4 regions of the Nonomuraea sp. B1E8 genome follow, and region 2 is predicted to be linked to each of the others. Evidence: riboswitches for the same ligand, from Rfam matches in the RefSeq annotation. Region 2 holds a riboswitch; each other region holds the start of a gene.
The links. A riboswitch is a leader RNA that binds a small molecule or an ion and turns the genes downstream of it on or off. The one in region 2 is predicted to bind cyclic di-AMP.

Region 1 (7,332 bases), on a different contig from region 2:
GTTGCGCGACGAGAGCCGTCAGCTGTACTTCGCGGTGTGGGCGCTCGCGCTGGTCGCCGAGCATGCCGTGCAGATCGGGCTCGGCGTCGTGCTGATGGCCGCCGTGCATCCGCTGGTGACGCTGCTGCTGGGCGGCGCCGTGCTGCCGTCGCTGCTGGTACGCGGCCGCGCGGCCCGCCACGTCGACGCGGCCGCCGAGCGCACCGCCGAGACGGCCAGGCTGGAGCAGCACCTGTCCGAGTCCGTCACCACGCCGCGGACGGCCAAGGAGATACGGATCAGCCGCGCCGCGCCGGCCCTGGAGGCCATGGCCGCGCACCGGTGGGAGGAGGTGTCGGCGGAATTGTCGCGGGCCAAGGTCAGGTCCGCGCTGCTCACGTTCGCCGGTTCGGGCACGTTCCTGGCCGGGTACGTGTCGGCGCTCGGCTGCACGGCCTGGCTGGCCGCCCAGGGGCGGGCCACGGCGGGCGACGTGGTCCTGGTGGCCACGGTCGGGGTGCAGTTCGTCACCCAGGCGTCCCGGCTGGCCTTCCACCTCGGGTCGGTGGCCGCCGGCCTGCGCGCCGCCGCGCGGCTCGCCTGGCTCCGCGCCTACGCCCGCACCCACGACCCGGCCCTGGCGGAGTCCGGCGGCGACGCACCCCGCGCGGATGCGAGGGCGGCCACGAGTGACCACGGGCGGCAACGCGTTGTCCGCGGGGCCGAGCCGCCTGAGAGCTTCGCGCAGGGCATCACGCTGCGGAACGTGACGTTCACCTACCCCGGAACCACCCGGCCGGTGCTGCGCGGGATCGACCTGAGCCTGCCCGCCGGCGCGACCGTCGCGCTGGTCGGGTCGCACGGCTCGGGCAAGACCACCCTGGCCAAGCTGCTGTGCGGCCTCTACCAGCCCTCCGGCGGCGAGATCCTGCTGGACGGCGTCCCGCTGCGGGACGTGCCGGCCGTGCGCTGGCGGCGCCGGATCAGCGCCGTGTTCCAGGACTGGGTGCCGTTCGAGCTCGCCGCCGCCGAGACCGTCGGCATCGGCGACCTGCCCCGAATGGACGACCGCGCCGCCGTGGAGCGGGCGCTGGAGCGGGGCGGCGCCACGGAAACGGTGGCCGGGCTGCCCAGGGGCCTGGACACCGAGCTGGGCGACAGCTTCGAGGGCGGCGTGACGTTGTCCGGCGGGCAGTGGCAGAGCCTGGCCCTGGCGCGCGCCTCGATGCGGGAGGAGCCGCTGCTGCTCGTGCTGGACGAGCCGACCGCCTCCCTGGACGCTCCCGCCGAGAGCGCCGTCTTCGCCCGGTACGCGCAGGCCGCCCGCCGCCACCGCGCCGCCATCACCCTCCTGATCACCCACCGCTTCCCGACGGTGCGCATGGCCGACCTGATCGTGGTGCTGGACGGCGGGCGGATCGCCGAGCAGGGCGCTCACGGCGAGCTCATGGCCCGCCGGGGCCGCTACGCCGAGCTGCACGCCATCCAGCGGGCGGCGGCGGACGGCTAAGGCCGCCGGCCACCCGGGGCGGAGACGCGAGCGAGCGCGCGTCCCGCACGGGACGCGCGCTCGTCAAGCGGCGGAGGTCAGGCGGCGTACTCGGGGTAGCCGTAGCCGACGACGTCGGACTTCGGACGGGTCCGCTCCTCGACCTTGCCGTTGCCGGTGTTGCCTTCGATCGTGGAGATGGTGCCGTCGCCGTTGTCCTTGACGACGAAGCCGACGTGCTCGATGTCGGTGAGCTTCTTGCCGCCGTCCCAGGCGAAGAACACCACGGCGCCGGGCTTGGCCTTGGTGCCGAAGCGGTCGTTGGCGGCGAACCACTTGGCGTGGGTGACGGTGTAGGCGTCCCAGCCGATCTGCGGGCGGGCGCCGGTCTGCTCGCCGACCCAGGAGACGAACATCGCGCACCAGGCGGCGTTCAGGTACGCGGCCCGGTTGCCGCCGTCGCGGGCGATGGTCTCGGCGGCGCGCTGCGAGTCGGCGTACCACTTCTGGTACGGGGTGCCGCCGCCGGCGGCGTTCTCGGAGGTGCCGACCTGGGTCTTGGCGAAGTCCAGGACCTGGGAGGCGGTCACGTTGACCTTGGTCTCCCCGGCCGCGCGCTGCTTCGAGTCGGTCACCGGGGAGACGGCGGCCGGCTTGTCCGCGGGGTGGGTGTCGGCGTTGGCCGCGGCGACGTTGACGCCGAAGGCCGAGGCGAGGACGCCGGCGCCGAGCGCGGCGGAGGTGATGGTTCGCTTGGGGATCGCGGTAAGACGGAACGTGGCCATCGAGGGGGTAACTCCTTGCTTCCATGCCGCTTACCGGGTTAGCTGACGGGTTCGGGCGTGGAAGCTGCCCTACGGCACCAGAGTGCCGATTCACCCCAAAGGACGTGGGTCCCCGGTTCCGCGTGATGCGGATTCAGCGGTCACAGGACGATCCTGTGATCTATCGTGCGATGGTCAGACATAGCCGGACAAACCGGACGTATGCCGTAAGTTGCCCCACAAGGTAATACATGGGGCAAGAGGATTACAACTACATAAAGGCCCAGCTAGGCGAGTTGCCTGCGAGCGTCGGCCAGAAGCCCTGCCATGGCAAGGGATTCGTCAAGGGGCATGATCGAGGATTCGGTCCTGCCCTCGGCCGTGGCGGCGCGGACCTCGCGGAGCTCACCGGCGTATCCGTTGTCGGCCGGATCGAGCACATGCTCTTCCGGCTCCATGGAAGGCCCGGTGAGGACGATCCGCTCCGGCGCCCAGAACGGCGCGTGGATGTCCGCCCGCATCTGCGTACCTACAACACAGGCCTGGTTCGGGTAATTCCCCAGCAAGGAGGTTTCCACGAAAGCCCGCCTGCCGCCGGGATAGAGCAACACCCCGCCCGCCTCCGCGTCAACTCCGCTCGGCGCCAGGGAGCCCGTCATGCGCAGGCCGGTGGGCATGCCCAGAAGCAGCTGGGCCAGGCCGAACGGGTAGACCCCCAGGTCGAGCAGCGAGCCCCCGCCCAGCTCCGGGGCCCACAGCCGGTGCGCCGGATCGTACGGCATGGCGAAGCCGAAACTGGCCTGCACCGACCGGATCTCGCCGAACCGCGCGTCGGCGGCGATGAGGCGGATCAGCGGGTTGAACCGCATCCACATGGCTTCCATCAGGAACACGCCCGCCTCCCGCGCCAGGCGTACCATCTTCTCCGCGTCGTCCACGGTCGCGGCCAGCGGCTTCTCGCACAACACGGCCTTGCCCGCGGCGATGGCGGCCTGCGCGACCCGCAGGTGCTCGGTGTGCGGCGTCGCCACGTAGATCGCGTCCACCGCCGGGTCGGCGCACAGTTGCTCGTAGGAGCCGTACGCCGACTCCGCGCCCAGCTCGGACGCCAGGGCCTGCGCCCGCCGCAGCTTCCTGGAACCGACGGCGCCCACCCGCATCCCGGGCTCGGCCACGATGGCCGCTCCCACGGTCCGCGCTATGACGCCCGTCGCCGCGATGCCCCACGTGAAGTCCCGCACGCGGACGATGCTAGACGATCAGATCAGATTGAACGTGTCAGGGTCGCCTCCGATGCGAAGGCCCCTGTTGAGCGCGCCGATGGCGGCCATGCTCTCCGGATCGAGGATGAAGTCGAACACGTCGATGTTCGCGGCGATCCGCGACGGCGTCACGGACTTGGGAATGACGACGTTGCCGAGCTGCAGGTGCCAGCGGAGCACGATCTGCGCGGGGGTCTTGCCGTGCTTGTCCGCCAGCACCGCGAGCGCCGGATCCTCGAGCAGCCCCTTGCCCTGGCCGAGCGGGCTCCACGCCTCGGTGAGGATGCCGTTGGCCTCGTGGAAGGCCCGCATCTCCCGCTGCTGGAAGTACGGGTGGAGCTCGATCTGGTTGATGGAGGGTGTGATGTCGGTCTCGTTCATGAGCCGGGTGAGCGTGCCGACGGTGAAATTGGACACGCCGATGGCCTTGGCCCGCCCGTCACGGTAGATCTTCTCGATCGCCTTCCACGCCTGTACGTACCTGTCCTGCTTCGGCACCGGCCAGTGGATGAGATAGAGATCGACGTAGTCGAGCCCCAGCCGGGCCAGGCTCTCGTCGAAGGACTCCTCCGCGCGGGCGTGGTCGGCGTTGGGCAGCTTGGTGGTGACGAACACCTTCTCGCGGCGCAGGCCGGACGCGCGCACGGCACGCCCCACGCCCTCCTCGTTCTCGTAGGCGGCGGCGGTGTCGATGTGCCGGTAGCCGGCCTCCAGCGCCGTCGTCACCACCTGCTCGGCCTCGCCGGCAGGCACCTGCCAGACGCCGAAGCCGAGTTGCGGGATCTGCACGCCGTCCGTGTTGAGCATGAGCGAGTTCATGGTCTCCATTGTTCACGCACCGTTTCTGGCCGCTTAAGGCGGCGGGGCTAGCTTGAAGCGGTCGTGAACGCGCCATCACCCGGCTGGGAGGACTGGAGTGGTCGAACAGGCGTCGGCCTGGGTGGAGTCACCGCTCCAGATGCTGTGCGCCGTCGAGGCCCACCACGCCGGGCTCCTCGGGACCGCCACGGCCGTCGTGCCGCGGGCGGGGCTGCGCCCGCTGAAGGCGACCCGCCGGGAGCTGCGCGCTCTCGGGCTGCCCGACGGGCTCGAACTGGCCGAGCCGCGCGAGAACATGCCGAGGCGCCTGCACGCCGTCGGCGACGCCTTCTCCGGCAAGGTCCAGCTGCGCTGGCTCACCTCCGGCACCGGAATCATCTCGGGACGCATCGTCATCGTCGATGACGGCCTGGCCACGCTCCGGCTGCTGGAGCTGCTGGCCGCCGGGCCCTCGCGGCCGCTGCTGCGGGCCCGCGCCAGGCCCACCGCGCCGCGATGGGCGCTCGGCCTGGCCGCCGCGCTGCGCCTGCGCATGAGCGAGGTCTCCGTCTTCACCGCGCTGCCCGTGTCCGACGAGCTCGCCGCCGCCGTCCGCCGTGCCGGTGTCGACCTCGTACGCCACGACTTCGCCTGGTTGCGCGCCCAGCCGCCCAGCGCGGAAGGGCCGGCCGAGCGCACGATCGTGCTCGGCACCTCGCTCGTCAGGAACGGCCTCGTGCACCGCGACCACTACCTGCGCTGGCTGACCGAGCTGGCGGCGCGGGAGCCGCTCGCCTACTACCCGCACCGCCGCGAGGACCCCGTGGACGTGGCCCTGATCCGGGAGCGTCCCGGCATCACCGTGCACGACGCGGGCGTGCCCGCCGAGCTGACGTTGCGCGGGCTGGACGCGGGCCAGCGCGTCCTCAGCCTCCCCTCGACGGCGATCACCTCGCTGCGGGTGCTGCTCAGCCCGCGCGGTGTCGCCATCGAGCCCGTGAACGTTCCCGATGACTGGTGGACCAGTAGGGCGGAACCCGCCCTGCGCTCGCATTTGACTGGAGTGTCTGGGTGAGAGTGCTGGCGGTTGCCGACTCCGACTCGTACCTGAAGTGGGCGGCCTGCCTGCTCGACGACCTGCCCGCCGGGAGCGTGACGGAGCTGGCGGTGGTGCGCACGCCGATCGCGCCCTCGCCCGAGCAGATCGCCGCGGCGGTGAGCGGACCGATGGAGGGCCGGGCGGGCCGGGGAGAGGCGCCGCCGGTGTTGTCGGCGCGGTCGGTGCGCAGGCTGGCCGAGCGTACGCGGCCCGACGTGATCCTCGTCGCCTGCACGGGCCCCGTCGTGGACGTGCTGGTCTCCGAGGTGCTCGCGGGGTTGCAGCCGAGGCCCGTGTTCGTCAGCGGGCTGCCGGGCATCTCGGTGCCGGCCACGGAGAAGGCGTGGGTGTTCCGCAGCGGCTGCGACCTGTTCGTGGTGCACAGTGAGCGGGAGGTGGCCGAGTTCCGCGACATCGCCGGCCGGCTCGGCGGGGGAGGGGCGGTCGGCCTGGCCAGGCTGCCGTTCCTGCGTCCCGATGCCGTGGCCGAGGGCGGGAACCGGATCGTGTTCGCCACCCAGGCCAAGGTGCCGCGCCCGCGCGAGGAGCGCGAGCGCGTCCTGCTGGCGCTCGCCGAGCTCGCCGGGCGGCGGCCGGAGCTCGACGTGGTGGTCAAGCTGCGCGCCCTGGAGGACGAGCGGCAGACGCACAACGAGCGCCACCACTACCAGCGGTTGTGGCGGGAGATGGGCGAGCCCGGGCGGCTCACCTTCGCCGCCGGGCCGATGCACGACCAGCTCACGCGGGCGGCCGGGTTCGTCACGGTGAGCTCGACGGCGGCGCTGGAGGCGATCGCGCTGGGCGTGCCCTCGCTGGTCCTGAGCGACTTCGGCGTCAGCGCCGAGATGATCAACCTGGTGTTCGAGGGCAGCGGCCTGCTGGGCACGCTGGACGACCTGGCCAAGGGCGACTTCCGCACCGCCTCGGCCGAGTGGTGCGCGGCCAACTACTTCCACCCGCAGGAGCGCGGCACCTGGGCAGGGCTGCTGGCCGGGCTGGTGAGCGACCGGCCGGGGACCCCCGCCCGGTCGCTGCTGGACGGGCCCGAGCACGCCGCCGCCCGGCGCAAGGCCCGGCTGCGGGTGGAGGTCCATCCCACGATGTTGCGAGCGGGCTACCGCGCCAAGCGCCGCATGCGCCGCTATCTGAAGGCCCTGTCCTAACAGCCCTGTCCTAACAGCCCTGTCCTAACAGCCCTGTCCTAACAGCCCTGTCCTAACAGCCCTGTCCCAGCAGCGCTCAGATCGTGGATCTGAGCTTCCTGCGCAGCCTGGTCAGCGCGCCGGATCTGGCGGGCGGGGCCACCAGGTCCAGCGCCTCGAGCCGCCTGCGCTTGAAGTAGCGGGCGTCGAACGTGATGGCGTCCGGCCGCAGCTCCGGATAGGTGCCGGCCTGCATGCAGTAGCCCACGGTCCGGACGAGGCCGGGCAGGTCCACGGCGGGCGGCTCTTCGATCACGCCCTCCGCCGACAGCCGGGGCAGCAGCGCGTCCACGATCGTGACCGGGATCCTGTTGCTGTTCTCGTACGGCGCCAGCCGCTCCAGCACCATGCCGGTGCCGTACGACGCGACCGGCAGCCCGAAGTAGCGCCGCGCGGTCACCAGCCCGGTGGAGAAGCAGCCCACGACCAGCTCGGGCCGCAGCGCCGCGAAGCACACCTCGGCGGGCACGCTCTCGGCGGCCACCGACAGGTCCACCCCCAGAGGCCCGGCCGCGGCACGCAGGAGCCTGGCGTGCCGGCGCCCCGCGGCCGGGTGCGGTTTGAACACGACATCGGTGCAGCCCCGGGCGGCCAGCGCCGCCAGCATCGTCTCGTGCAGCGCGGCCTCCTCCTCCGGCGTGACGATCTCCAGCGCCGACAGGTACTGGCCGAGGATCATCGCCTGTCCGGCGGGCGGCCGTGGCGCGGTGGCGGCCACCTCGTCCAGCACCGACAGGAA
Region 2 (7,332 bases):
CTCGGGGAGATCGTCGGCTGGTTCATCGGCTGGGACCTGCTGCTGGAGTACACCGCGATCGTCGCGGTCGTCGCCATCGGCATCTCCGGCTACTTCGGCTTCCTCGTCCAGCAGCTGGGATTCGCGCTGCCCTCGTGGATGCTCGGCGCGCCCGGAACCGGCGAGGGCCGGGTGGTGGACCTGTTCGCGGTGCTGCTCTGCCTGCTCATCGCCTTCCTGCTGAACCTCGGCATCCGCAGCGCCGCCCGGTTCGAGACGTTCGTGGTGGGGGTGAAGGTCGCCGTCGTGCTGCTCGTCATCGTGGTCGGCTTCTTCCACATCAACACCGCCAACTACCACCCCTTCTTCCCTTTCGGGATCGGCGGGGCCATCACCGGGGCCGCCACCGTGTTCTTCGCCGTGTTCGGCTACGACGCGATGAGCACCGCGGCCGAGGAGTCACGCGACGCGCGGCGGCACATGCCCAGGGCGATCATCTACTCCCTCATCATCGCCATGGTGCTGTACGTGCTGGCCACGCTCGTGCTGACCGGCATGCAGAACTACCGGGAGATCGATCCCGAGAGCGGCTTCTCCTCGGCGTTCGCCTCGGTCGGACTCTCCGGGCTGGCGTCCGTGATCGCGGTGGGCGCCATCATCGGCATCCTCACCGTGATGTTCACGTTCATGCTCGGCGTCACCCGCGTGTGGTTCGCGATGAGCCGTGACGGGCTGCTGCCGCGATGGTTCGCCAAGGTGCACCCGGTACGGCGGGTGCCCTCGCGCGTCACCTGGATCGTGGGCGCCGCCTCCGCGGTGATCGCCGGGTTCCTGCCGATCCGGGAGGCCGCCGAGCTGACGAACATCGGCATCCTGCTGGCGTTCGTGGTCGTGTGCCTGGCCGTGATCGTGCTCCGCTACCGGCAGCCCGGCCTGCACCGCGAGTTCCGTACCCCCGGGATGCCGGTCGTGCCCGCTGTCGGGGTGGTCTTCTCGATCTGGCTGATCACGTTCCTGGACCCGGTGACGTGGCTGCGCTTCGCCGCCTGGTTCGTGCTCGGGCTGGTCATCTACTTCGCCTACAGCCGCCGGCACTCCGCGCTGGAACGGTCGCCGGCCGGGACGGGCGAGCGCTGACGCGCCGTCGAGCCGTCCGCCTGACGTCGCCTGCTGTGGCGAGGATCACACCGTGCAGCCGTCCCGAACTGAAGGCCGCGGGAGTCAAGAGAGGGACATGACCCTCACAGGCAAGGACCGACCATGCCGAAGACCAGCACCGCTCTCCTGCGCGACCTGCACAAGCCCGGCGACCCGCTGATCCTGCCCAACGTGTGGGACGCGGGCAGCGCAACCGTCGTGGCCGAGGCCGGCTATCCCGCCCTGGCGACCGCCAGCGCGTCCATCGCCGCCCTGCTGGGACGCGACGACCACGAGGGCGCACCGGTCGGCGAGATGTTCGACATCGCCGCCAGGATCATCAGGGCCGTGGACGTGCCGGTGACCGTCGACGCCGAAGCCGGCTACGGCCTGCCGCCCGGCGAGCTCGTCGAGCGGCTCACCGCCATCGGCGCGGCCGGGTTCAACATCGAGGACACCGACCACCGGGCCGGGGGACTCGTCGACGCCGGGACGCAGGCCGCGCGCATCGCGGCCCTCCGGGAGGCGGGCCCCGACCTGGTGATCAACGCGCGGGTCGACGTGTTCCTGACCGGCTCCACCTCGACCGAGGAGGTCGCCGAGCGCGGGCGCCGCTACCTGGAGGCCGGCGCCGACTGCGTCTACCCCATCATGGCCCCGTCGGAAGAGGTGGTCGGCGACCTCGTCAAGGCCGTCCCCGGGCCGGTCAACGTCGCCTGCATGCCCGGCATGGACCTGGGCAGGCTGGCCTCCCTCGGCGTCGCCCGCGTGTCCTTCGGCCCGCTGACGTACCTGACCGCGCTGGAGGCGCTCAAGACCATGGTGGGCCGCATCCGCGCGGGCCAGGACCCGTACGCGGCCTGACCCGCGGCGGGCAGGCAGGTGCTGTGCGGAGGTTCCCGCCTGCCCGAACCCGGTCAGGCCGACGTGCGGCCCAGGGCGCGCAGCTCGTCGGGGGTGAGCGCCGAGACGTTCTGGTCGATGGGGGAGTCGGAGTACTGGTGGATGGTCCAGGTCTTCCAGTCGGCGGGCGGCGTCACCGTCCCCTTCGGCTTGCTGTAGTGGGCCACCCACAGCGGGTACTCGGCCAGGCCCTTGCCGTAGGTGTCGGCGAAGTTCCAGCCGCTGTAGAACATCGGGGTGACCCCGGTCTCGGCCTTCACGTGCGACAGCCACGCCTTGGCCCAGGCGTTGACCTCCTCGACGGACTTGCCGTCGGTGGTCTCCAGGTCCAGCACCAGCAGGTCGCCGGGCTTGGAGGGCTGGGAGTTCACCATGGACAGGAAGTGGTCGGCCTCGGCGATGGGGTCGTTGCCGGGGTGTGCGTAGTGGTACGCCCCGCGCACGATGCCCTTCTTGCCCAGCTCGCTCCAGTGCCTGGCGAAGGCGGCGTCGCGGAAGTCGGTGCCCTCGGTGGCCTTGATGATGCCGAACTGCGCAGGGCTGGCGGCCCAGTCGTGCAGCGGCTGGTGGTTGGACACGTCCTGGCCGTAGGTGAGCGTGCGCTGCTCGGCCGCCTGGGCCGGGGCCGGCTCGACGGGCGAGGCGTGCGCGGGCAGGCTCACGCCCGCGATGGCGGTGGTTCCGGCCAGCAGGGCGCCGGCGGCGGACAGGGTGAGACGTCGCGTGAGTTCGCGCATGGGGGGATTGACTCCTTGCTTCCATGTGCCTACCGGGTTAGCTGACGGGTTCGGGCTTGGAAGTGCCCTACGCGCGCAGCCCTCGGCTGGCGTGCGATTCACCCCGGAAAGGTGGGTCCCCGGTTCCGCGCTGTGCGGATTCGGCCTGTCAACGTCGCGGCAAACGGTTCGGCAAGCGTTCGCCTGTGCCGTATGCCGTAATCCCAAGAAGGTATATAACGCCCCATAAACGCTGCAAGCGGTACAAATCGCTATGCAATGTCGTTCGCCATGGGGAAGCCCTGGATCGCCGCTCTCGCAGGCGTTCCAGGGCTTCGGCAAAGTTTTTCCGGCACCGTACGCGGGTCCCACCGGAAGGGGACCCGTGATGCCCCTGTGACGCGAGCCGGTGGGCGTACCGCCGGCACCGGCAGGTCATCCGGGGGCGCCGGGGCCCTTCGGCTACCCCTGCCCGGCGAGCCAGTCGTCGAAGGTGGTCGGCGCGATGTGCGCGCCCTCGCCGGGCAGCAGCACGTCGCCCGCCATCGCCGGGCCGAAGATCCCCGACCACGTCGGCACGAGCCGCACCGTACGGCCCCGCGCCTCGTGGGTGCGCCGGGCCATGTCCACCAGGTCCTGCGGCTCGGGGCCCGCGACGTCGGCGTACCGCCCCCGAGGCTCCCCGGCCGCGAGCTCGGCGAGGACGCCGGCCACGTCGGCGGGCGCGATCGGCTGGACGAGCAGCGGCGCGATCGTGGCGACGCCGTCCTGCTCCGTCCAGCCCGCCACCATTTCGGCGAAGTCGTGGAACTGCGTGACCGGCACGATCGTCCACGGCACCGGCCCGGCGGCCACGAGGCGCTCCTGCTCCCGCTTGCCGGCGTAGTGGGCGTTGCCCTCGACGCGATGGATCCCGACGATCGACAGCAGGACGTGGTGGCGCACCCCCGCCCGCTCCCCGGCGGCCAGCAGGGTGCGCGTGGTGGCGCCGAAGAACGCCACCGTCTCCTCCGGGCCGGCCGCCGGCGCGTTGATGGCGTCGACGACCGCCTCCGCACCGGCCAGGACGTCGTCGAGCCCGTCGCCGGTCGCCAGGTCCACGCCGAGCGAACGACTGATGCGCACGACCTCGTGGCCGTCGCGTTCGAGGGTCGCGGCGGTGAGCGACCCGATGTTCCCGGTCGCGCCGGCGACTGCGATCCGCATGATGATCCCCTTAATTATGGACTAAACGGGTCCATAATAGCTGCGATAGAATCGGGGCGTGAAGCTGCCTGTGAGCACCGAGTGGGTTCTGCACTGCGCGACCACGCTGGCCCAGCTCGAGCCGGGAGCCAGCGCGTCGGCCGCGCAGCTCGCGCTCCACTACGACCTCCCGGCGGCCTACCTCACCAAGCAGCTCAAGGAGCTGGTCAAGGCCGGGCTGCTGGCCGCGTCCACCGGACCGAGGGGAGGCTTCCGGCTGGCGCGGCCCGCCGCCGAGATCACGCTGCTGCAGATCGTCGAGGCCGTCGACGGCCGGTCCACGCCGTACGAGTGCCGCGAGATCCGTCAGCGGGGACGCGGCGCGCTGCCCCCGGAGGAGTGCGAGCGCATGTGCGTCCTCGCCGAGAAGATGGCCGACGCCCACCGGGCATGGCGGGCCAGCCTCGCCGACGTCACCCTCGCCGACATCCTCGCCGAGCTGCCGGAGTGGGCGCCGGCCCGCACCCGGCAGCGCCTGTCGGGCACCACGTAGCCGGAGATCAGGTCGCGTCACGCGCCAGGGGCGTGCGGGGTGAAGCGGACGAACGGTATGTGCCGCCCCACCTCCCGGTAATCCGCCACGCTGCCGTCGACCGCGAAGCCCATGATCTTGCAGAGCTGGCGGGCGGCGGCGGGGTGGCGGGGCGCGTACGTGGCCATGATCTCCGCGCCCTGCTCGTCCGGGATCGGCGCGGCGGTGGCCCGCAGAGCGCGTCCGCCCACGTGCAGGGTCACCTCGGGATCGGCCAGGACGTTGCGGTACCAGTCGGCACGCCGCCCGAACCCGGAGGCCGCCACATAGCCCCGCTCGTCGTGCTGGACGACCTCGATGACGGCCTGGCGGGGCCGGCCGGAGACGCGGCCGGTGTGGGTGAGCAGCATGACCCGCTGCCCCAGCAGCCGGCCCAAGCCGACCCGGTACAACACGATGGGAAGGCGCCACAGCCTGCGGCGCAGCCCGGTCGGCGGTGCGGGTTTCTTGACGATCTCCATGACAGGTCCTTTCGAGGTCGGCCGTGTGCGGCGGAGGGGGAACCCTCCGCCGCGCTCACGAGGGGTCAGGCGTCGCCAGCAGGTCCTCCACCGCGGACAGCACCGCGCCGACGGGAAGGTCGCCGTCGATCATGTAGTGCAACATCAGCCCGTCGATCGCCGCGACGACCAGCGTGGCGACCCCGTCCAGGCGGTCCGCCGTCCAGCCGGGACGCGCCCCGCGGAGACGGCCGGCGATCAGCGCGCGGGCCTGGCGCAACTCGTCGCGGAGCACCACGCCGAGCGCGGGATCGCGGGTGGCGCCCGCGATCAGCTCGGCGGCCAGCCGGGTCGTCTGGTCGTCGCCGGTCGCCTGGGGCAGCAGGCGCCGTACGGTCGCCAGGGCCGCGCGCTCGTCCGCGGCCTCCATCAGCTCGGTGACCAGCGGGCCCAGGATGAGATCGGTGGCCTGCCGGAAGATCGCCGTGTGGAGCCCGGCCAGCCCGCCGAAGTGGTAGTGGATCAGGCCGGGATTGGTGCCGGCCCGCTGTGCCACGGCACGGGTCGTGACGCCCTGCCAGCCGTCGTCCCGCAGCACCGCGATGCCGGCCGCCACGAGTTGCTCACGACGGCGATCCCCGCGGGGCGAATTTGGTCGGTCGGCCAAGTTGGTCATACGGCCAAAGTAGCAGAACGGCACCGGGCGCGGAACCACGATCGGCACCGACCTGCTGCGCGCGGTCACGGAGGAGGCCGGGCGGCGCGGCGCGGTTCAGGTCGTGGTGGTGTGCGGCCACGCGGACGAGGCGAAACGCGAGGCGCTCCGCCTGGCCGGGCTGTCCATCGCGGCCGAATGGTGGACCGCCCCGCTGTGACCGCGACACCCGTGGGATCGCCGGGCTCCCCAGGGCCAGGGACCACCCGCCGGCTGAGCCGCACTGCCCCTTGACCCCTGATGACCGTGGCGCGGCGTCAGGGGTCAAGGGGGCGCCGCGCCACGGTCCGGGGTGGCTCAGCCCGCGCTGCAGGAGACGGACGGCCAGGTGTGGTTGCCGTTGTGCTGGATCGTCACACCCCAGTTGTTGCCGTTGCCGTTGGGTCTGGCGTTCAGCACCTGGGAGCTGGGATAGGTGGCGCTGATGTTCCACGTGGCGATGATCCTGGCCGGAGACGGCACGTTCATCGTCACGGTCCAGTTGTTCGAACCGCTGACCGACACGGAGAGGTTGTACCGGTCGCTCCACTGCTGGCCCGCTGACAGCGTCGCCGTGCAACCGCCCGGGTTGCCCGGGTCGCCGGGGTCGGGGTTGCCGCCGCCGGAGCCGATCGTGATGTTGGAGTTTCCGCTGCTCTGATAACCCTCGGTCGCGAGGATCATGTAGTCGTGGCTGCCCAGGTTCATGCCATTACGGGCCCATGCGTCGAAGTGGTTGCCCGAGGTGATGCTCCCGCCGGTCCTCTTCTGCTGCCGGACGCTCCAATACTGGTCGAACGTCCTGGTGCCCTCGATGGAGGGGGCGTTGTAGCGCGTCGTCTTGTAGATGTCGTACGTGCCGCCGTCGCTGGTGACCGTGCCCCGGTATTCGCCCGTGGGCCGGTAGGTGCCCCAGCTGTCGACGACGTAGTACTCCACGAGCGGGTTCCTCGTCCACCCGTAGAGCGTCAGGTAGGCGTTGCCCGACGGGTTGAAGCTGCCCGAATAGCTCACGGTCCTGCGTCCGCCGGTGCTCCAGCCCTTGCCGGCGACGAAGTTCCCGGTGTTCCTCCATGAGGTGCTGTAGTTGCCGCCGGAGCCCAGCTCCATGGAGACCGTTCCGTTGCTGTCGGTCCAGAACGAGTAGAAGTAGCCGTTGTTGGTGCCGGTCTGGTTCGAGGTGATGGCCGCGTTGGCGACGGACGGCAACATCGCGGTGACCACGGCGAGCACCACGGCTCCTGCGCGGGCGGCGAACAACCTGGCGCGGCCGCGTCTGCGGCGGGGGGTGGGGGCGTCGTTCATGTGCGTGCTTCCTCCTCGTGAGGGCTCGCTGGGGGCGGGCAGCGACAGTGTTCGTCCGGCCCTGGCAGGCTGTCAACGACGCCCATGCGAACGTGAGTTTTCGGCCGGCCGGCGGTGTCATGGGCGGGCATCTGGCCTGGTCGGCGGGCATGACCGGCGAGTCGTACCGTGCCCGGTTCATGAAACTTTCAACGTTTGGCCGAAACATTCGGAGCGCACGACCACGGGCCGGCCCGCACCGGATCGAGTTCTCGGCGGGCGCCGCCCTGGCCGAGGCGTTCTCGCCCGGGTTCCACGGCACGTGCGCGGGCACGTCGTACGCCATCACGTGAAAACCGTCGGCGGCGAGCACCTGGCCCCAGGTGTCGCAGCGGTAGCGGC
Region 3 (7,332 bases), on a different contig from region 2:
CTGCTGGAGTGGTTGTGCGAGGTGTACGTCAGAGGGCTCGGCGTCGGCAAGCCGGCCATCCTCACGGACGAGCAGCTCGCCGCCGTCGTCGACCGCGCCCTCAACCCGCCGGCCTTCCCCCGCCGCCCCTGACCCGTACGGCCCGCCGTACGGGTCGAGCGCGGCCGGGGGCCGGTCAGGCGAGCGCGGCCTGCTCGGCCAGGCCCAGGGGCAGGCCCCCGGACCCGGCGATCCGGTCGTGGAACTCCTTCGGCGTGCCGCGGAACGACTCCCGGATCCGGTCGATCTCGATCGCGCCCGTGAGGTAGGACGGCGCCTGCGTGGGCCAGGCGCAGTAGCGGTTCACCTCGCCCTGGGCGGTCCCCGGCGACAGCGACGCCTTCGTGGCCATGAACGTCTCGGCCTCCTCGACGGACATGTCCTCGCAGTGCAGCGCGGTGTCCACCACGATCCGGGCGGCGCGGAAGATCCGGCAGTCGAGGTGGGCCAGCTCGGTGGCGGGGGTGTCGAAGTAGCCCTGCTCGTGCAGGACCTTCTCGACGTACAGGGCCCAGCCCTCGGTGAAGTACGGGGTGCGGAAGACCTTCCTGACCGCGCGCGGATTGCCCGCCATGTACGACAGATGCCAGTGGTGCCCCGGGTAGGCCTCGTGGACGGCGATCGACGGCATCTGGGCCCGCGAGTTGGTGCGCAGGCGCTGGCGTACCTGCTCGGGGGTGAAGTCGTCGGGCGTGTAGGGGACGAAGAAGACGCCCGTGCGTGAGGCGCTCAGCGGCGGCGGCGACAGGTAGTGGGCGACGGACAGGACGGGCCGCGTGTACTCGGCCGACGGCAGCACGTGGCACTCCTCGCCGTCGGCGAACGTGACCAGGTCGTGCTCCCTGACGAACGCGCGGGCCCGCCGGGTCTCCTCCTCGTATTCGGCGCGCATGTCGGCCAGCGTCGGCGGGTGGTCGTCCATGAGGGACTCCATGGCCGCCCGCCAGTCCTCGGTGCCGTTGACCCCGAGCGCGACCCTGCGCATCCGCGCGTCCAGCTCCGCCCAGGCGGCCTTGCCCTTCTCGTGCAGCTCGGCGGCGCCGTACGCGAGCATCTCGCGCTCGCGCAGCAGCGTGGAGTAGAGCTTCTCCCCCATCCGCCAGCTGCCGCCGCACTCGAAGCCCTCCAGGAAGGTGACGAGCTCGTCGAACGCCCGGGCGGCGGGCTCGGCGGCCTCGGCGAGCGTCGCGCGCAGGCCCTCGTCCTGGACCATGGACGGGATCGTGCGGGTGAGGAAGTTGCGGCCGGTGCGGGCCTGGCCGAGCCCGCGCTGGACCAGCAGCGGGGCCGCCAGGTCGGGGTCCAGGTTGGCGCGGCAGGCGGCCAGCACGCCGGGCACCTCGGCGAGACGGGAGACGGCGGCCGTCACCAGCTCGGGCTCCGGCTTGAGGCGGTGCTGGAACGGCGCGAACATCGAGGCGAAGATCGCGGACAGGTAGGTGGCGGGGTCGCGCCGCCATGCGGGCCAGGACGCGAGCGCGATCGAGCCTCTCAGCTGGGAGAGGACCAGATCTCTGTCGATCGTGTCGTCGAGCGACGTGGTCTCGAGTGCCGACAGGCGGTCGTGCCAGCGGACCTCCTCCTGCTCGCGGGCGGTCCAGGCGGTGGCGGTGAAATCGCCGAGGGTGTGATCGTAGCCGTCCGCCCCCAATGTGCTGGCGATGACGGGACGGTCGGAAAAGTACCACTTGAGAAACTCGTCCACCGGTGCACCATATCCTGATGAAATGCCCCTGCAGATCACCGGCGCGCTAGGCGACCCTGACCTGATCCGCCTCCCCTGGGAGGTGCCCCTCCAAGACTGGCCGCAGCGTCACCTGGTCGATCTGCCCCGCGGCATCTCGCGCCACGTGGTGCGGTTCGCCAGGCTGTCCGGCAAGGTGTACGCGATCAAGGAGATCAGCGAGCGGTACGCCAGGCGCGAATACCAGTTGTTGTGGGACCTCGCCCGGCTCGACGCACCCTCCGTGGAGCCCGTCGCGTACGTCACCGGCCGCGAGAACGGGCTCGACGCGGCACTGATCACCAGGCACCTGCAGTTCTCCCTCCCCTACCGCGCGGTCATGTCGGGCACCCTGCGCCCCGACACGCTCACCCGCCTGCTGGACGCGCTGGCCGTGCTGCTGGTCAGGCTGCACCTGAACGGCTTCTACTGGGGCGACTGCTCGCTGTCCAACACGTTGTTCCGCAGGGACGCGGGGGCGTTCGCGGCCTACCTCGTGGACGCCGAGACCGGCGAGATGCACCCGATGATCAGCGAGGGTCAGCGGCGCGGCGACATCGACGTGGCGCACACGAACATCTTCGGCGAGATGCTCGACCTGGAGGCCGGCGGGCTGCTGCACCCGTCGATCGACCCCATGGACACCGCCGAGGACATCCTCGCCCGCTACCACCGCCTGTGGGACGAGATCACCCAGAGCGAGATCATCGAGGAGGTCGACTGGCACCGGGTGGAGCAGCGGATCAGGCGGCTCAACCTGCTCGGCTTCGACGTGGCCGAGATGATGGTGCGGCGCAAGGTCGGCACCGGACGGCTGATCGTACGGCCCAAGGTCGTGGACGCGGGGCACCACCAGCGGCGGCTGCTCAGGCTGACCGGGCTCGATGTGGAGGAGAACCAGGCGCGGCGGCTGCTCAACGACCTCGACGGCTTCCGGGTCGCCAAGGGCCTGCGGCACGAGGACGAGGCCATCGTGGCGCACCGGTGGCTGGCGGAGGTGTTCCAGCCCACGGTCGAGGCGATCCCCGCCGGGCTGCGCGGGAAGCTGGAGCCCGCGCAGCTCTTCCACGAGATCCTCGACCATCGCTGGTATCTGTCGGAGGGCGCGAACGCCGACGTGGGGCTGGCCACGGCCGTGAAGTCGTACGTGGACAACGTGCTCGTGCACAAGCCCGACGAGAAGGCGCTGCTCCCCGACGAGGACGCCCAGACCCCCGGCGGGGACACTCCGCAGGCCCCCGGCGAGGCGGCCCGGCCGGTCGGCGGCGAGGACGCTCAGGCTCAGTAGGCGGGCGGAGGCGGAGCGCCTCACGCGCGGCCCGCGTAGTCAGGCGGAGGTCAGCTTGGCGATCTCGCGGGCGATCTCCGGCCAGAGCGGCTCGGGCAGGTCGTGGCCCATACCCGGATAGGTCACCAGCCGGGCGCCGGGAATGGCCGCCGCCGTGGCCCGGCCGCCCTCGACCGGAACGAGCGGGTCGTCCTCCCCGTGCAACACCAGCGCCGGCACGGTCAGGCTCGCCAGCAGGTCCGTACGGTCGCCCGACGCCATGATCGCGGCCAGCTGCCGGCCCGTGCCCGCCGGGTCGAAGCAGCGGTCGAACGCGCGTCCGGCCCTCTGGACGACCCGCTCCCGGTCCATCGCGTAACCGGGCGAGCCGATCACCGCGTACGTCTCCAGCGCCTGCGCCAGGACGGCCGCGCGGTCGGCGGCGGGGCGGGCGGTCAGGGCCGCGAACGCGGCCTCCGTCGGCGGAGCGACCGTGGGGCCGGGCGTCGACATGATCGAGGTCAGGGTCAGCACCCGTGCCGGATGCCGGATGGCCAGGGACTGGGCGATCATCCCGCCCATGGAGGCGCCGACCACGTGGGCGGCCGGCCAGCCGATGGCGTCCATGAAGCCCGCGGTGTCGTCGGCCAGGTCGTCCAGCAGGTACGCCGAAGGCGCCCCCGTCGTGGGAACGCCCAGGTCGTGGAGGTGGGTCGACAGGCCCGCGTCGCGGTTGTCGAACCGGACGACGTGGTGCCCCTGTTCCACCAGGAGCTCGCAGAACCCGTCGTCCCAGTGGGTGAGCTGCGCGCCGAGCCCCATGATGAGAAGCAGAGGCCGTCCGTCGGGGGAGCCGATGCGTTCGTAGGCGATGTCGATGCCGTTCGCGGCTACGCGGAGGGTCACGGTGACCAGAATGTCATTCTGGCGCCGCGTTCGTAAAGTCAGCCTCGCCGGGCGTAGGCGCCGGTCGAGAAGGGCACCGGCCGCCCCTTCTTGCCCAGGCCGTCACCCCACTTGGTGATGACGTAGTCGATCTCGATGTGCCCCTTGCCGCCGTTGCCGTTGACCATCAGCGTGCGGGGGTTGAAGGTGCCGCCGGTCAGGTCGGCGAACGTCTTGGCGTCGAGATCCAGCATGATGCCGCGGCTGGAGGGCTCCCCCGGCCCTCTGTCCCCGACGAAGAAGGGCATCTTCTTGCCCTTGTAGATCACGTACCCCTCGGTCAGCAACGGCCAGCTCGGGCTGGCGGCCATGCCTTTCTGCATCGGCTTGCCGCTGGCGGGCAGGCCGGTGTCGCCGGCCCTGCCCGAGCCGTCGTCCCAGAAGTACGACGCCGTGGTGGAGCCCTTGTACAGGGCCTTCTTCTCGGACCCTGGATCGGCGTGTGCCGCCGTGCAGGCGACGCTCATCGAGCCGACGGCGGAGGCGGTGAGCAGGACAAGGGAACGCAGGCTGAACAGGGGAGACATGAAAAAGTGAAGTCCTTCGCGAGGGGACGAGGGGGAGGCACGCCGGCAGGAGGGCACGGCGCTGCGGCACGCCCGAGCGACTACATCGGGCGAGGCAAAGAAAGGGGGGAAGGCGGGCCGCTCAGGCGGCGGCCGGCACGACGCGATTCGGGGGTACGACGCGGTAATACATGCGTTATGTCCTCTCCATCACACCTGCCGGGTTAGCTGACGGGTTCGGGCGTGGAGATGCCCTACCGGCGCGAGCCGGATTCACCCCAGTGAGGTGGGTCCCCGGTTCCCGATCGGGTCGGGATTCGGCGCCAGCCGGAGGCCCTCTCTTGGGTAAGGGCCAGGTCACCGGCTGGTAATGGCGGCAACTCTAGCAGCGAATCGGACATACGCAAACGATTCGCCATTAACCGGGCAAAGATCTACCTGACGCGGGAATACAAAAGGGGGTACGGCATGCCGTACCCCCTCAGTTCCTTCCGGCTCAGCCGCCGCTCTTGCGCCTGAACGATCTCTTACTCGCAGCCGGGCCGTGCGCCCCGTGGATCTTCGATGGGTCGACGCCCCTGCCACCAGCGCCAGAGCCCGCGTGCTGGTTGCGCTTGCGCTCCAGCGCTTCGCGGAACTTGCGCTTCATCTCGTCCTCGGGAGTTTCGCTGACTTCCGGCTCCGGTGATTCCGCCATGAGGACCTCCATGGTGTTGGGGACAACCACAGCTTCGCACGGCGTCGCTTTCGATGCGAAACCGACCTCGCCCTGTCACCCGTCGCGGGTGAACGCCAGCAGCCGGAACACCGGGTCCGGCCCGTCCCGCCCCTGCCCGTGACCCACGAACGTGCTCTCACCGGCCTGGCGCAGACCGTGCCGGGCCGCCTCCGACACGACCAGCTCCCGGTCGTCGGCGGGACGGCGCCGGCCTCCGGACCCGTGGGCGGCGCGCTTGTCGACCGTCGTGACGTACATCCCGCCCGGCCGCACCACGCGCGCGGCCTCGGCGATCACCGGACGGGCGTCGTCGAGCAGGTGCAGCAGCCAGATCGTGGTGACCGCGTCGACCGACCCGTCGCGTACGGGTAACGCGCGGCCGTCACCCAGGACCACGTGCACGCGCCCCGCGGCGACCCGCGCCATGCCGGCGGAGGCGTCCACGCCGAGCACCCGCAGGCCGCGCCCGGCCAGTTCCCTGCTCACCAGCCCGGTGCCGCACGCGACGTCGAGCAGCGTGCCCCCGGGCAGCAGAGCGCGCACGGCCGCGGCGGCGGCCTCGGCCCGCGGCAGACCGCCACGGGTCTCGTCGTAATGTGCGGCTTCGAGATCGTAGTCGAGCACGACCGAATCGTACGCCGCCGGGTAAAGGGAGACCGTTCGGTTCCTGGTGTTGTGTTGGAGTGCCCCAGGAAATACACCCCGCATGTTGGTCGACGCCCCAGGCGCCACGATGGACGTGCCGCGATGAACGTGCTCGGTCATGACCTGGCGATGGATCTGGGTGCCGCGAGCACCCGGATCTACGTCAAGGGCAAGGGCATCGTGCTCGACGAACCCTCCGCCGTCATGCTGGACAGCCGCACGGGCCGGGTCGTCGGATACGGCGCCGAGGCCGCCCAGGGCGAGCGGGGAGAGACACGCTGGCCGGTCAGCGGCGGCCTCCCGGTCGACGACGAACTCGCCCGGCACCTGATCAGATACTTCCTGCGCAAGGTGCACGGGCATCCGTTCTCCAGGCCGCGCGTCGTGCTGGCGCTGCCGAACAACTCCACCCCGATCGAGCGCGCGGCGCTGCGCGACATCGCGTTCGAGGCGGAGGCCAGGGGGATCCTGCTGATCCCGCACGCGCTGGCGGCGGCGCTGGGCGTGGGCCTGCCGGTCAGGGACTCCGCCGGGCGCATGGTGATCGACGTCGGGCGCGACACCACCCGGATCGCCGTGCTCTCCCACGGCTCCGTGGTCGCGGCCGCCACGGTCCCCGGCGGAGGCGACGGCATGAACCGGGCCATCATCCGCCAGGTCGAACGCGACCACGGCCTGCAACTCGACGAGGAGGAGGCCGAGTCGGCCAAGCGGCGCGCCGGCACCGCGTGGAAGCCGCTGTACCGGCAGGTCACGGTGCGCGGACGCGAGAGCGACACCGGCCGCGAGCGCTCGGTGCCGCTGCCCGTGCAGCGGATCTACGAGGCGACCAGGCAGCCGATCGAGTCCATCGTGCGGGCCGCGATCGAGACCGTCGAACAGTGCCCGCCCGAGATCTCCGTGGATCTCGCCGACCGCGGCGCGGTGGTGGTGGGCGGCGGCGCGCTGCTGCGCGGGCTCGGCCGGCGGTTGCGGGCGGCGCTGGGCATTCCGGTGAGCAGGGCGGAACGGCCGCTGGAGTCCGTGGCGCTCGGGCTCGGCCGCTGCGCGGAGGACCTGGGGCTGATCTCCAAGCTCCGCGGCCGGTGACGCCGGCGCGAGAGAGGACGGCGCGACGACGGCAGGACGACGATGGCTCGACGACGGATCGGCAGCGGCCCGGCGGCGGTGAGGGGAGACAGTCCATGACCGTGCACGGCATCGACCACGTCGGGGTGACGGTGCCCGACCTCGACGAGGCGACGAAGTTCTTCGCCCGCGCGTTCGGGGCCGAGGTGCTCTACGACACCCTGCCCAAGGAGCGGGGACCGAAGGGAGGATGGGCGGTCGAGCGGCGCCTCGGGGTGCCCCAGGGAACGGTCGAGGTGGCGATCCGCATGCTGCGGCTGCCCAACGGGCCCGGGATCGAGCTGTTCGAGTTCGGCGGGCCGCGGCAGGCCGACCCGGTCCTCATGTGCGATCTGGGGTGGCAGCACGTCGCCCTGTACGT
Region 4 (7,332 bases), on a different contig from region 2:
CATCTACGCCGACCTGGTCAACCCGCTGCGGCTGACGGGCTGACGACCGGGCTGTCTCAGCCCCGCGTGAACGGTGCCAAGGCAGGGCCGAAGGCCGCGCCCAAGGCGACAGCCCAGGAAGGCCGGCCCCGACAACGTCCTGAACGGATGCCAGCGCGTGTCCCGCCATGCCAGGTAGTAGTCGTCAGTACGGCTCCTGGCGAAACTCCACGCCCGCGACCGGGCCCAGCTCGTCATCGCCGCCTACGACGGCGGGCTCGTCAACCCGTCGCCGCGGTGATCGCCGGACCGACCTGCCCTCAGTTCATCGAGATGTGCACGTGGTCGTAGTGGTTCTCGGTGATGCTGCCCCGGTTGGACATCGTGCTCCAGCCCGAGCCGTGGTTGATGCGCTGCTTCCAGATGACGTACTTGACACCCAGCTTGCTCTTGTTCTTGATGGCCCACTCCGCGATGCGGTCGCCCAGGGCGGCGTTGGCGGCTGAGGGCATCGAGCCGCCCGTGCTCATCATGAAGTCACAGGCCCGGCCCAGGGGATGCTCGCCGCTGGAGCCCGAGCGGAAGCAGCCGACGGTGAAGGGCAGCGCGAAGTTCTTGGCGATCTGCTCCTTCATCAGCCGCGTGCGCGGGGTGATGTTGTCGGAGCCGGACGGCAGTTCGGGCGCCCAGCCGCCGTCGGACCTGCGGTTGGTGCCGAACGGCACCAGGTCCTGGAGTTTCTTCTCGATGTCGTCGATGACGTCCTCGGCCTCGTCGCGCTGGCCGGCGACCTCGGCCGCGTCCTTGCGGATCTTGTCGGCGAGTTCGACGGCCTCCACGGAGGCCTTCTTCTTCTCGTCGCGCGCCTTGATCACGCCCTGCACGAACGCCTGCTGCTCGGCGGTGACCTGATTGAGCACCGCGGCGCCGCCGCTGTTCTCCGGCAGCATGAACGCGGGCACCGCGGGGTTGCCGTTCTGGTAGCGCAGGCGGGCTATCTCGGCGACGCGTTTCTCGGCCGTCGTCAGCGCCTTTTCGGCGGTGGCCAGCCGGGCCTTGGCCGCCTCGGCGGCCTTCTGCGCCTTGGCCAGTTCTACGCGCTTGAGGTTGTAGGCCTCGATCAGCTTGTCGACCTTCTTGTTGAGCTGTTTGAGCTGCGCGCGCAGCTCCGACTCCTTGGGTTTGGGGGCCGCGGACGCCGCGGACGCCGGGGCCGCGGAAACGACGACGGCGGCGGCGGTGATGAGACCGATGGCAAGACTCGCGGGGGACGAAGCCGCCACGTAGGTGTTCCTCTCCCTCTGCCGGCCGGGTTAGCTGACGGGTTCGGGTATGGGAGCTGCGTATCCCTACCACTGATGTGGATTCACCCCAGGTGCGATGGGTCCCCGGCTCCCGGGCAACTCGCCCAGGATTAGGCGGTGCAACGGCTGTTACGGCCGATGCATAAGGGGATATTAGTGGTAGATCACGAGTCATGCGACCTTAAGTAGAAATCTATTCTTGATCTACTTGTGATCGGAGCATGCGCGCGGCCTCCTCCGGTAGCACGTCGTTGACGAACGCGCCCATCGCGGACTCCGAGCCCGCCAGATACTTGAGCTTGTTGGCCGCCCGCCGGATGCTGAAGAGCTCCAGATGCAGGTACGCGAGCTCGCGATGCCGCCGCACCGGGGCCTGGTGCCAGGCCGAGATGTACGGCATCACAACCCCGAACAGCCCGTCGAAGGCCCGCAGCACCGAGGTGTAGAGCGGGGCGAACGCCGCACGCTCCTCCTCCGTGAGCGCCGCCAGGTCCGGCACCTGCCGGTGCGGGTACACGTGCACCTCGTACGGCCAGCGCGCGGCCGCGGGCACGAACGCCGTCCACAGCTCGTTGCCGGCCACCACCCGTGTGCCAGCGGCACGTTCGGCGGCCAGCACGTCGGCGAACAGGTTGCCCGCGCCCTGGTAGCGGGCCGCGGCGCCGAGCTGGAGTTTCGTCCTGGGCGTGACGTACGGGTAGGCGTAGATCTGGCCATGCGGATGCGCCAGCGTGATGCCGATCTCCTCGCCCCGGTTCTCGAAGCAGAACACCTGCTCCACGCCCTCGATCCCGGACAACTCGGCCGTACGGTCGGCCCACGCCTCCATGACCAGCCGCACCTGGGCGTCGGAGAGCTTGGAGAAGGATGAGGAGTGGTCCGAGGTGAAGCACACCACCTCGCACCGCCCCACTCCCGGACGAACCTCACTCAGCCCGCCCACATCGTGATAAGTCCCAAAATTTGTGGAGAAGGAGGGAAAGCGGTTTTCGAACACCGCCACGTCGTAGTCGTACGCCGGGACCTCCGTCGCCCGTGTGTCCGACGACGGGCACAACGGGCACTCGGCGGACGTGCCCGTCGGCAGGAACGTCCGCGTCTGCCGGTGCCCGGCCATCGCGATCCACTCCTCGGTCAGCGGATCGTAGCGCAGCTCGGACGCCACCGGCCGAGGCTCGAGCGGGCGCCGGTCGATCGCGCTCCGGTCGGCGTCGTCGCGCCGGTCGAAGTAGATCAGCTCTCGGCCGTCGGCCAGTTGGGTGACGGTGCGCTTCAATGCGTGTCCTCCGCGATGATCAGTTCTCCGGCCCGCTCGGCCAGTTCGATACGTGCGTCCTCGGGCAGCCCCGCGTCGCTGATGACCACGTCGGCCTCGCTCAGCTCGGCGATGGTGCTGATGCCCACCGTGTTCCACTTCGTGTGGTCGGCGGGCACGACCAGCCGGTGCGCGGCCGTCACAAGCTCCCTGTCGGTCTCCGACTCCAGCAGGTTGGGCGTGGTGAACCCGGCCCGCACGCTCATCCCGTGCACGCCGAGGAAGAGCGTGTCCACGTGCAGGCGGCGGATCGCGGCCACGGCCACCGGGCCGACCAGCGCGTCGGACGGCGTGCGCACGCCGCCGGTCAGCACGACGGTGCGGTCGGCGCGCGGGTTGCGGTGGAAGACCTCGGCGACGGGGATCGAATTGGTGATCACGGTCAGCTCGGGGACGCCGATGAGGTGGTGGGCCAGCGCCCACGTGGTGGTGCCCGCCGACAGCGCCACGGCGGTGCCGGGGCGTACCAGCCTGGCCGCGTGCCGCGCGATGGCCTCCTTCTCCTGCTGCTGGCGGGCGGACTTCGCGGTGAAGCCCGGCTCCTCGGTCGATCCGGGACCGAGCGCGGTCGCGCCGCCGTGCACCTTCTCCAGCAGACCGCGTTCGGCCAGCACCTCGAGGTCGCGGCGGATGGTCATGTCGGAGACGCCGAGCTCGCGTACGAGGTCGGCGACCCGGACGCCGCCGTTGCTGCGCACGCGTTCGAGGATCGTCTGCTGACGCTGCTGTGCGAGCACGCCCGCTCCTTCCAACAGATTCCACCAAATTATGACACGACGCTGTTGGGGAATGTTAGTTCGGTGCGGATCGCTTGCGCTGGTCAGCATGGGAGAGAGACGTTGGGAGGACACCGACTCCGGAGGCGAGCTTATGGCCAGGCGAGCACGCAAGGGCAAGGCACGCAAGAAGAAGAAGGCGAACCACGGCAAGCGCCCGACAGCACGCTGACTGGTGGCCGCCCGCCGGCGGCCACCATCGTCCCGGCAGCTCGGCGCGCGAGCGGGCAGCCCGTCTCCCGCGGTGCCCTCCTCCTGCGCCAGGTCACAGAAGGAGCGCGGGCCGGTCGGGGTGATCGGCCCTGATCACGACGTCGGCCGCCTCCTGGGGCCGCACCTCGCGCTCGTACCGCTCATAGGCGGGCAGCCGCCACCGCTCCTCCTCGGGCGTGCGGCGCCCCAGCGCCGCCGCGGACAACCACACATGCACGCTCAGCTCGAACGCCAGCCCCCGCCCCAGCAGCAGCGTCCCGTCCACGACCACCACCCCGCCCGGCGGCAGCTCCTCATAGGGCAGCCGGTACGCCCGGTCGATCCGGCTGTCCCACAGAGCAGGCAGCACCCGTCCAGAGCCGTCCTCGTCCAGGGGATCCAGCACCTCCCTGCGCAGCGCTTTGACGTCGAGCCAGTCCTCGTAGAAGGCGTCAGGATCGGCCCTGCCGTGCTCCAGCCGCAGCGACGAAGGCCGAAGGAAGTCACCCGCAGAAACCCGCAGCACAGGCCGGCCGCGCAGCCGGAGCGGCGCGACGAGGTCGTCGGCCAGCGCTTCCGGCCGTCCGGCAGGCGCCCCGTCGACGGCCACCCGAATTCGACGCTCGCGTGGCCACTGGGAGACCCGCTCGACCAGCTCGTCGACGAGAACGTCACGGGAGATCGGTCGCGCACGCATCGGCACCAGCTTACGAGCGCCCTCCGCCCGGCGTACCCGCCGCACGCGCGGTCGCGGAAGGGCGTTCGATCATAAGATCCGCGCATGGACTGGCAGACGTGGCACGACGAGTACGACGACCCCGGTTCGCTCCTGGCGCAACGACTACGGGTCGTGCAGCAGCGGATCCGGCTGGCGCTGGACGCCTGCTCGCCAGGTCCGCTGAGGCTCGTGAGCCTCTGCGCCGGCCAGGGCCGTGACCTGCTGGAGGTGCTCGACGGCCATCCCCGCCGCGACGACGTGCTGGCCCGTCTCGTGGAGCTCGACCCGGGCAACACCGCGAAGGCCGAGGAGACGGCCGGCGCGGCAGGGCTGGGCCAGGTCGAGGTGATCACCGCCGACGCCGCGCTCACCGACCACTACCATGGCATGGTCCCCGCCGACATCGTGCTCGCCTGCGGCGTGTTCGGCAACATCGCGGACGAGGACGTCCAGCGTACGGTCGCCACGTTCGCCCAGTTGTGCCGGGCGGGCGGCACGGTCATCTGGACGCGCCACCGCAGGCCCCCCGACCTGGTGCCGCAGATCTGCCGGTGGTTCGAGCAGCGCGGCTTCCACCTCGAATGGCTGTCGGAACGGGACGCCGGCTACGGCGTCGGCGCACACCGCTTCACCGGCACCCCGCAGCCCCTGATCGTGGGAAAGCGCATGTTCACGTTCGTCGGCCACGACCTGCTCGGCAACGGTTGAGCACCGGTGCGCGAACGACGAAGGCCAGGCCCCGAGACGGGATGACCTGGCCTTCTCCTCGCGCGAGCGGACGACGGGAATCGAACCCGCGTAGCTAGTTTGGAAGACTAGGGCTCTACCATTGAGCTACGTCCGCGCGAACCGGTCGAAGTCTGGTCTAGACTTCATCCGGTCGTCAGGGCGTAAGCGTACCGGAGTCGCGGACCGCATGCGCACTCGGCGAGACGGGGCGTGGCGCAGCTTGGCAGCGCGCTTGCTTTGGGAGCAAGAAGTCGCAGGTTCAAATCCTGTCGCCCCGACCATGTCGCGAAGGCCGCTCACCGAATCGGTGGGCGGCCTTCGTACGTACCGGCTCCCGGCAGGGGTGCATCTATGTGCACCCCTGCCGGGTAGCCAGGCCGATTCTCCCTGGCCGCGTCCGGCCCTAGCGTCGAAGCAGGCAGCCGATCGACGGGGGAGAACGCCGTGACCACCACAGAGAACAAGACCGATCGTACGGCGGCCGGCGGGCGCGCCCTTTCCGCCGTCCTCTGGATCCTCCAGGTCGTCGTGGCCGGTGTCTTCCTCATGTCGGCCATGGGCAAGTTCTCGAACGTCGAGCCGGCGAAGTCCACGTTCGAAGCCGTCGGGTTCGGGGACTGGTTCCGCGTCCTGGTGGGCGTGCTGGAGGTGGCGGGGGCCGTGGCGCTGTTCGTGCCGCGGCTGGCCGGCCTGGCAGGTCTGGCGTTCGTCGGGCTGATGGCGGGCGCGACGCTGACCGAGCTGTTCGTGTCGGGTGGCGGCGTGGTGATGCCGCTGACGACGCTCGTGCTCTGCGCCGTGATCGCCTGGGGGCGCAGGCGGAGTACGGCCTGGCTGTGGGCGGTCCTCACCCGGCGGTAAATAAACTGTGAAGCCCCGCCCCCATCACGGCCAAGGACATGTTGACGCTGTTCGACGACGACCCGATCTCCCGCCCCCTCACCTATCCAGGCCGGATCCCGGAGACCTCCGGGGTCCTGGTCGACGACGCGTACGTGCCGCTCAAGCCGGCGGGCAGCAGCCCGGGGGAGTGGCGGGCGGCCGGCGAGCCGCTCAGCGCACTGCTGGCACGCCGGGGCTGCCGGCCGCTGTCGGCTCGCCACCGCGTCGTCGCCGTCGGATCCAACGCCGCGCCGAGCCAGGTGCGCAGGAAGTTCCTCGACCACGGGGTGTGCGGCGTCGTTCCCATGATGCTCGCCGACGTGCCGGGCGTCGCCCCCGGCGTCTCCGCCCATGTGAGCAGGGCGGGCTACGTGCCCGCCGCGCCGATCGAGACGCCCGGCGAGACGTCCAGGCTGTTCGTGCTCTGGCTGGACGAGCGGCAGCTGGCCGCCCTCGACCTCACCGAGCCCACCTACACGAGGACCACGCTCGCGCACCCGCTCACGCTGGCGCCGGGTCTGCGTTTCCCGCCCGCCTTCGTCTACGAGGGAAAGCACGGGTGCCTCATGGACGCCGGTCGCCCCCGCCGCCTGACGTCCCAGCGAGCGCTCATCCGGTCCCTCCTGAAGGAGACCCCAGGGCTGAGCCACCTGTGCGGCGACACGCCGGACGACTTCGTCGCGACCGTCAGGGACGAGACCGTGCGCGCGGCGGCGTCCCGCCTCCTCCAGGCACGGCTGGGCCGCCAGCGGGCCGCCGGGTAGAGTCTGGCCGCGTGACCGACACCAATGCCGACACCCGCGTTCCTCCGCCCCTGACCGGCGACGAGCGAAGCATCCTCGACAACTGGCTCGAGTGGCATCGCGGCACGCTCGCCGTCAAGTGCGCCGGCCTGACGGACGAGCAGCTGCGCCTGCGTTCCGCGCCACCCTCCACCCTTTCCCTGCTGGGCCTGGTCAGGCACATGGCGCATGTCGAGCGTTCCTGGTTCCGTCGTGTGCTGAACGGCGAGGACATCCCCAAGCTGTGGGACAAAGACCGCGACAACGACGCCGACTTCAACGAGGTGGACACCGCCTCCGTCGAGGAGGCGTTCGCCACGTGGCGGGAGGAGATCGAGCTGGCCCGCTCCATCTCGGCCGCCGCGCCGCTGGACGCCGTCGGCGAACGCAGGGGCGCCGACTGCTCCCACCGCTGGATCCTCGTCCACATGATCGAGGAGTACGCCCGCCACAACGGCCACGCCGACCTGCTGCGCGAGCGCATCGACGGCGCGAAGGGCGACTAGGGACGGCCGGTCTCGCGGAAGATGATCGCGGCGCCGAACGCCGCGCGGGCGGGCACGACGAGCTCCCCCGCGGAGGTCCTGCCCAGCGGGATGCCGCCGGCGCGCAGGAGGCGTTCGGTTGCCGCGGCGTCGTCCACGCCGACCGCGTA

Region 1: linked by a shared signal. The riboswitch ahead of ABGA98_RS15380 (CHAP domain-containing protein) and the one ahead of ABGA98_RS40580 (GH25 family lysozyme) in region 2 are both predicted to bind cyclic di-AMP.
Region 3: linked by a shared signal. The riboswitch ahead of ABGA98_RS14340 (hypothetical protein) and the one ahead of ABGA98_RS40580 (GH25 family lysozyme) in region 2 are both predicted to bind cyclic di-AMP.
Region 4: linked by a shared signal. The riboswitch ahead of ABGA98_RS41350 (hypothetical protein) and the one ahead of ABGA98_RS40580 (GH25 family lysozyme) in region 2 are both predicted to bind cyclic di-AMP.

What each region holds. Positions count from the first base shown of each region.
Region 1 covers NZ_JBDPLS010000004.1:83,321-90,652, forward strand. Annotated here, with positions in the region: gene ABGA98_RS15375 (ABC transporter ATP-binding protein) at 1-1,489, shown strand, start outside; gene ABGA98_RS15380 (CHAP domain-containing protein) at 1,567-2,253, opposite strand; cyclic di-AMP (ydaO/yuaA leader) riboswitch at 2,266-2,402, opposite strand; gene ABGA98_RS15385 (Gfo/Idh/MocA family oxidoreductase) at 2,520-3,473, opposite strand; gene ABGA98_RS15390 (aldo/keto reductase) at 3,492-4,313, opposite strand; gene ABGA98_RS15395 (hypothetical protein) at 4,411-5,367, shown strand; gene ABGA98_RS15400 (DUF6716 putative glycosyltransferase) at 5,364-6,554, shown strand; gene ABGA98_RS15405 (polysialyltransferase family glycosyltransferase) at 6,631-7,332, opposite strand, start outside.
Region 2 covers NZ_JBDPLS010000018.1:152,462-159,793, forward strand. Annotated here, with positions in the region: gene ABGA98_RS40570 (amino acid permease) at 1-1,116, shown strand, start outside; gene ABGA98_RS40575 (isocitrate lyase/phosphoenolpyruvate mutase family protein) at 1,240-1,980, shown strand; gene ABGA98_RS40580 (GH25 family lysozyme) at 2,034-2,756, opposite strand; cyclic di-AMP (ydaO/yuaA leader) riboswitch at 2,769-2,912, opposite strand; gene ABGA98_RS40585 (NAD(P)H-binding protein) at 3,198-3,941, opposite strand; gene ABGA98_RS40590 (Rrf2 family transcriptional regulator) at 4,000-4,473, shown strand; gene ABGA98_RS40595 (nitroreductase family deazaflavin-dependent oxidoreductase) at 4,491-4,973, opposite strand; gene ABGA98_RS40600 (TetR/AcrR family transcriptional regulator) at 5,029-5,568, opposite strand; gene ABGA98_RS40605 (glycoside hydrolase family 11 protein) at 5,965-6,951, opposite strand; gene ABGA98_RS40610 (hypothetical protein) at 7,044-7,283, shown strand.
Region 3 covers NZ_JBDPLS010000003.1:529,943-537,274, reverse strand. Annotated here, with positions in the region: gene ABGA98_RS14360 (class II aldolase/adducin family protein) at 1-132, shown strand, start outside; gene ABGA98_RS14355 (DUF885 domain-containing protein) at 176-1,744, opposite strand; gene ABGA98_RS14350 (DUF4032 domain-containing protein) at 1,767-3,050, shown strand; gene ABGA98_RS14345 (alpha/beta hydrolase) at 3,090-3,935, opposite strand; gene ABGA98_RS14340 (hypothetical protein) at 3,974-4,501, opposite strand; cyclic di-AMP (ydaO/yuaA leader) riboswitch at 4,679-4,813, opposite strand; gene ABGA98_RS14335 (DUF5302 domain-containing protein) at 4,977-5,177, opposite strand; gene ABGA98_RS14330 (class I SAM-dependent methyltransferase) at 5,253-5,822, opposite strand; gene ABGA98_RS14325 (rod shape-determining protein) at 5,946-6,932, shown strand; gene ABGA98_RS14320 (VOC family protein) at 7,028-7,332, shown strand, end outside.
Region 4 covers NZ_JBDPLS010000019.1:146,871-154,202, forward strand. Annotated here, with positions in the region: gene ABGA98_RS41345 (site-2 protease family protein) at 1-43, shown strand, start outside; gene ABGA98_RS41350 (hypothetical protein) at 300-1,262, opposite strand; cyclic di-AMP (ydaO/yuaA leader) riboswitch at 1,268-1,410, opposite strand; gene galT (galactose-1-phosphate uridylyltransferase) at 1,477-2,559, opposite strand; gene ABGA98_RS41360 (DeoR/GlpR family DNA-binding transcription regulator) at 2,556-3,335, opposite strand; gene ABGA98_RS41365 (hypothetical protein) at 3,424-3,546, shown strand; gene ABGA98_RS41370 (uridine kinase) at 3,640-4,263, opposite strand; gene ABGA98_RS41375 (class I SAM-dependent methyltransferase) at 4,348-4,992, shown strand; tRNA gene ABGA98_RS41380 (tRNA-Gly) at 5,058-5,128, opposite strand; tRNA gene ABGA98_RS41385 (tRNA-Pro) at 5,218-5,294, shown strand; gene ABGA98_RS41390 (DoxX family protein) at 5,458-5,874, shown strand; gene ABGA98_RS41395 (hypothetical protein) at 5,913-6,659, shown strand; gene ABGA98_RS41400 (DinB family protein) at 6,671-7,183, shown strand; gene ABGA98_RS41405 (VOC family protein) at 7,180-7,332, opposite strand, start outside.